Linked DNA regions of Aquitalea magnusonii. The protein of the gene in region 2 binds, or shares a complex with, the protein of the main gene of each other region. Links are inferred from orthologs where the notes say so. Each region holds a gene or a part of one and is shown on either strand. Other genes may lie near its edges.

The links. Proteins that work in one complex are often made in the same cells at the same time.
Region 1: the proteins of dnaG (region 2) and dnaB are in contact, whole or in part, in a crystal structure (PDB 2R6A), measured with the Geobacillus stearothermophilus proteins. The link is inferred for Aquitalea magnusonii from one-to-one orthologs. Residues at the interface, in WP_049624496.1 of Geobacillus stearothermophilus: Lys456, Leu457, Leu458, Pro459, Ala460, Asn463, Ala464, Leu467, Leu535, Leu536, Ile537, Ala538, Gln544, Glu545, Asp548, Tyr549, His552; in WP_033016901.1 of Geobacillus stearothermophilus: Ser13, Glu15, Ala16, Gln18, Glu91, Leu92, Asp94, Ala95, Val96, Pro97, Thr98, Ala99, Ala100, Asn101, Tyr104, Tyr105, Ile108.

The regions. Positions count from the first base shown.
Region 1 is NZ_AP018823.1:1,132,262-1,135,158, forward strand. What follows is about bases 10-2,833. They hold dnaB (replicative DNA helicase), read left to right. Parts: upstream 10-628; coding sequence 629-2,038; downstream 2,039-2,833. Other genes in these bases: DLM_RS05540 (NAD(P)/FAD-dependent oxidoreductase), read left to right, coding at 10-576; DLM_RS05550 ((2Fe-2S) ferredoxin domain-containing protein), read left to right, coding at 2,091-2,399; DLM_RS05555 (alpha/beta hydrolase), read left to right, coding at 2,399-2,833. Outside these bases: more of DLM_RS05540, read left to right, coding at 1-9; more of DLM_RS05555, read left to right, coding at 2,834-2,897. UniProt on the Escherichia coli protein: The main replicative DNA helicase, it participates in initiation and elongation during chromosome replication. Travels ahead of the DNA replisome, separating dsDNA into templates for DNA synthesis.
Region 2 is NZ_AP018823.1:126,729-129,685, reverse strand. The notes cover bases 1-2,884. They hold dnaG (DNA primase), read right to left. Parts: upstream 2,392-2,884; coding sequence 610-2,391; downstream 1-609. Other genes in these bases: DLM_RS00665 (GatB/YqeY domain-containing protein), read right to left, coding at 2,455-2,884; rpoD (RNA polymerase sigma factor RpoD), read right to left, coding at 1-538. Outside these bases: more of DLM_RS00665, read right to left, coding at 2,885-2,901. UniProt on the Escherichia coli protein: RNA polymerase that catalyzes the synthesis of short RNA molecules used as primers for DNA polymerase during DNA replication.

The DNA of each region.
Region 1 (2,897 bases), 1.0 Mb from region 2 along the record:
GCCGAGGCTTTTGCTCCCTTGGCCGGGGTGTCGCTGGATGTGGAAGTGCGCGCCGGCAAGGGGCGTTTTCGTGAGCAGATCCTGTTTACCCATAAAGGCTTGTCTGGTCCGGCCATCCTGCAGATTTCCTCTTACTGGGAACCGGGCATGGATGTGGTGATCAATCTGCTGCCGGACTGTGACGTCCAGGCATTTCTGGACGAGCGGCAAAGCAGTGAACAACTGGTGAGCAACGCGCTGGCCGAGCTGGGTTGGCCCAAGCGTTTTGCCGAGGCGTGGTTGAGCCGGCTGGGTTTCAATGTCCGGCTGAAGGATTTGTCGCCCAAAAAGCGCTTGCAGCTGGCTGAACAGGTACAGCATTGGCGCATCAAGCCCAATGGCACCCAGGGTTACAAGAAGGCTGAGGTGACGCGCGGCGGGGTTTCCACCAAAGCGCTATCTTCCAAAACCATGGCAGCCAAGGATGTTCCGGGTTTGTTCTTTATCGGCGAAGTGGTTGATGTCACCGGCTGGTTGGGTGGTTACAACTTTCAGTGGGCGTGGTCATCCGGCTATGTGGCCGGCAAAAACTGCTAGAATTGCCGTCTTATCCCATGCTGTTGCCTGTTGCACATTTCATTGAGTCTCCATGACCGAACAGTACGAAAATTTTGATGGTGCCATGGCATCCCTGCGCACACCGCCACATTCGACCGAGGCCGAGCAGTCGGTCCTTGGCGGTTTGATGCTGGATAATGGCGCTTTCGACAAGATTGCCGACGTTGTCTCCGAGGCCGACTTCTATCGTCACGACCACAAACTCATTTTCAAGCACATAGCGCGCTTGATCGAGCTGGGGCGTCCTGCCGATGTTGTCACGGTATCCGAGGTGCTGGACAAGAACGCCGAGCTGGCAGATGTGGGCGGTCTGTCTTACCTGGCAACGCTGGCGCAGAACACGCCGTCGGCCGCCAATATCCGTCGCTATGCGGAAATCGTGCGCGAACGTTCCATCATGCGTCAGTTGGCGGTGGTTGGGGCGGAGATTGCCGAATCGGCATACACGCCACAAGGACGCGATGCTGCCCAGTTGCTGGACGAGGCTGAAGGCAAGGTGTTCCAGATTGCCGAATCCACTGCCAAGTCCAAGCAGGGTTTTCTGGAAATGCCGGGCTTGCTCAAAGAGGTGGTCGAGCGGATTGACATGCTGTACAGCCGGGATAATCCGGACGAAGTCACTGGTATTCCCACTGGCTTTATCGATCTGGATGCCAAGACATCCGGCCTGCAGCCGGGGGATTTGGTCATCGTTGCCGGGCGTCCGTCCATGGGTAAAACCGCTTTCTCGATGAATATTGCCGAGCATGTGGCGGTGGAGGCACATTTGCCGGTGGCCGTGTTCTCCATGGAAATGGGCGGGGCACAGTTGGTGATGCGGATGCTCGGCTCGGTTGGACGGCTGGATCAGCATGTGTTGCGTACCGGCAAGCTGGGTGACGAGGACTGGCAAAAACTCACCTACGCCATTGGCAAGCTGTCTGAAGCGCCGATGTATATTGACGAAACCCCGGCACTCACCGCTCTGGAACTACGTGCCCGTGCCCGCCGTCTGGCACGCCAGCATGGCGGCAAGCTTGGCTTGATCGTGATCGACTATTTGCAGCTGATGTCGGGTTCGGGGCGTGGGGATAACCGCACCGCCGAACTGGGTGAAATTTCGCGTGGCCTGAAAGGCCTGGCCAAGGAGTTGCAGGTGCCGGTGATTGCGCTGTCGCAGCTATCGCGTGCGGTGGAGCAGCGTCCCAATAAGCGCCCGATGATGTCTGACTTGCGGGAATCCGGCGCAATCGAACAGGATGCCGATATCATCATCTTCATGTATCGCGAAGAGTACTACAACCCGGAAAACGCGGAAGTGAAGGGTATGGCCGAGGCCATCATCGGCAAGCATCGTAACGGCCCTACCGGTGCGGTGCGGCTGGCATTTGTCGGCAAGCATGCCAAGTTTGAGAATGCCGCCACGCTGGGTATCAGCGGTTGGGCGGACAGCGACGGCTAAGCCTGTCGGTTAGCAAGAGTCAGGGTGTGCATTCCTACAGGAAAGGTAGTTCATGAGCTTTTTCGACCAACATGTATTTATCTGCTGCAACCAGCGTGCTGCCGGAGAAGATTGCTGCAATAACCACGGTTCCAGCGAACTGCTGGGCTATATGAAGGACCGGGTCAAGGCATTGGGGCTGGCGGGGGAAGGCAAGGTCCGCATCAACAAGGCTGGTTGTCTGGGGCGTTGTGATGATGGTCCGGTGATGGTGGTGTATCCGCAAGAGACCTGGTACACCTTTATCGACCGCGAAGACATCGACGAAATCATCGATGAGCACGTAGTGGCTGGGCGTATTGTTGAAAGGTTGAAGATCTGATGTTGAAAGCCCTGAACAAGTGTGTGATTCCCGGCCCGGTAGGCGAGTTGGAGACCATCGTGGTATTGCCGCAAGGCGAGCCGCAGGGAATTGCCGTCATTTGCCATCCCAACCCGCTGCAGGGGGGCACCAATACCAATAAGGTGGTGCAGACAGCCGCCAAGGCGCTGTCACAGTTGGGTTATGCCTGCTACTGTCCTAACCTGCGCGGGGTGGGGGAGAGTGGTGGTCAGCATGACCATGGGGTTGGCGAGGTGGAGGATGTCATTGCCGTGGTCGAGCATGCCCGCACCGTGCATGGCCAGTTGCCGCTGGCACTGGCAGGGTTTTCGTTTGGTGGTTTTGTGGCAGCGCGTACCCGTGCCGTGATTGAGGCTGACAAGTTGTTGCTGATGGGCGTGGCGGTTGGCAAGTATGAAATCCCCACACCGCCAGTGCCGGCAAATACGCTGGTGATCCACGGAGAGGAAGACGAGGTGATTCCACTGTCTGCGGTGT
Region 2 (2,957 bases):
CGCGGATTTCTTCCTTGCCGATGCGCTCGACCAGCTCCAGCACTTCTGCCACGGTGCCCGGGCATGCCGAGATGGCCAGAATCATGTGCTTGAGGCCGTCTTCGATACGCTTGGCGATTTCGATTTCGCCTTCACGGGTCAACAGCTCGACCGAGCCCATTTCGCGCATGTACATGCGCACCGGGTCGGTGGTACGGCCAAACTCGGAATCCACCGACGACAGGGCCGCCTCGGCTTCTTCCACCGCATCTTCATCCGCAACAGCCGGCGTGGCATCGGACATCAGCAGGGTTTCTGCGTCCGGCGCTTCGTCATAAACCTGGATGCCCAGACCGGAAATCATCGTGACGATGTTTTCAATCTGCTCGGCATCGGACACATCTTCCGGCAGGTGGTCGTTGATCTCGGCGTAGGTGAGATAACCACGTTCCTTGCCCAGGGCAATCAGCTGGCGCAGCCGTTTACGCTGCTCTTCCAGGCTCATTACCTGTTCTTCGTTGTCCTGCACATCTTTTTGATTTTCGGGAGAGGCCGCCATTTTGCTTCCTGCTTTAAAAAAGCCGAAAAAAACAGTTGATTATAACACAACTACGTCACCCCTGCCCCGGCTCACATAGGCGAGCCGAGCAGGTCTCGGAGCAGTTCCCTGAATAATGCTTTTTCTTCCGGACTTAGACCTTCGTTACGGTCCTTCAGTTTTAGCCTTTCCACCTGGGCTTCACGCAACATTTTCAGCAATCTGGCGTTGCCATGCTGAAACTGGATGCGGTCATCCTCACCGGGGTCGGCAAACTCGTCCGGATCCTGCATGGCCTGGTGCAGCACACTGTCGATCAGCCCTTCGTAGGGGGTGCCACGCAAGCCCTCTATCAATTGCGCCGTATTGGGCGGCTGTTCGTGTTCCTGCACACTTTCGGCCAACATCGCAAAGCAGGCCAGTTCGTCGGACAGCGGCAGGCTGTCCGGCAGGCTCACATCGCTGGCCCACGCCGGGTTCATCAGCAGCCATTTGATCTGCTTGTGAACAATGGGCGTGTTGATCTGGCGATATGATTCCTCCGGCAAGCGGTATTCCCGCTTGCCCTTGCGCTCCGGTGCCTTCTTGCCTGTGGTCAGCATGTCGAAATCGTCGACGTCCATGCCGGCAAGTTCTGCCAGCCGCTTTCTGATCATGAAGCCAAGCGCCGGTGCTGCAATTTGTGCCAGAAGCGGGCTGGCCTGTTTGATCAGGTCGGCCCGCCCTTCCGGCGTATTCATGTCCACGCGGCCTGTCAGCTCGCGGGTAAAGTAAACCGACAGCGGCAGGCTGTGCTGTTCCAACTGCTGCTCAAATGCTTCGGTACCGAATTCCCGTACATAGCTGTCCGGGTCGTGCTCCTGCGGCAAAAACAGAAAATTCAGCGCCTTGCCGTCCTGCAATTGCGGCAGGCTGTTTTCCAACGCACGCCAGGCGGCCTTCTGGCCAGCCTTATCGCCATCAAAGCAGAAATACACCTGATCGGCATGACGCATCAGCTTGCGCACATGCTCGCCAGTGGTGGCCGTCCCCAGCGTGGCTACCGCATAGCCGATGCCATACTGCGCCAATGCCACCACATCCATATAACCTTCAACCACCAGCACGCGATTCTTTTCTCGAATCGCCTGGCGGGCTTCGTACAAGCCGTACAGTTCGCGGCCTTTTTCGAACAGCACCGTTTCCGGCGAGTTCAGATACTTCGGCTCCCCCTTGCCCAGCACGCGCCCACCAAAACCGATGATGGCTCCGCGCTGATTACGGATGGGAAACATCACCCGCTCACGGAACCGGTCGTAACGCTTGCCGCTTTCCTCATTGAAAATGACCAGACCGGCATCCACCAGCTTGTCATCCTGATACTGCGGAAAGATGGCCTGCAGATTCTGCCACTCACCAGGGGCATAGCCGAGGCCAAAGCGCGCAGCCACTTCGCCACTGACACCACGCCCTTTCAGGTAGCTGATGGCGACCGGCGCTGACTTCAACTGCTGCTTGAAATACCCGGCAGCCAATTGCATGACTTCTTCCAGCGACAACTGCCGCTCACGCGCGGCGCGCGTGGCTTCCGGATTGACACTGCGCACCTCCGGTACCGGCATGCCAACGCTGTCAGCCAGCATCTTTACCGCATCGACAAAGCCCAAGCCCTGGTATTCCATGACGAAGCCGATGGCCGAGCCATGCGCACCACAACCAAAGCAGTGATAAAACTGTTTGCTGGGGCTAACCGTGAAGGAGGGGGATTTTTCCTTGTGGAAGGGACAACAGGCCAGATAGTTCTGGCCTGCCTTTTTCAGCGGGACATAGCGATCCACCACGTCGACAAGATCGACACGGGACAGCAACTGATCAACAAAGTCCTGTGGAATCAACGCCGAACACCTGCCTTAACACGGAGGAACAAATTACCGGACCATACTGCGCCCGGCCAGAGATCAGGCAGCAAGCCTGGCCTTGATGCGAGCCGAAACCAGTGCCATGTCGGCACGTCCCGCCAACTGCGGGCGTAGCAGGCCCATAACCTTGCCCATGTCCTGCATGGAGGCAGCACCGCTGTCGACCACGGCCTTGGCCACCAGCTCGTCGATTTCGGCTTCAGACAGTTGCTGCGGCATATAAGCCATCAGCACCGTCATTTCGGCCTTTTCCTTGTCGGCGAGATCCTGACGCTGGGCTGCTTCGTACTGGGAGATGGAGTCACGACGCTGCTTGAGCATCTTGTCGATCACCACCACGATTGCGGCATCATCCAGTTCGATGCGTTCGTCCACTTCCTTTTGCTTGATGGCAGCCATCAACAGACGAATGGCGGCCAGACGCTCGGTTTCCTTCGCCTTCATGGCGGACTTCATGTCATCGCTGATACGGGCTTTGAGGCTCATGTCGTGCTCACGGGAGCGCCATGTCAAGACATGGCGGAAAATTCTGGAGTACAAAT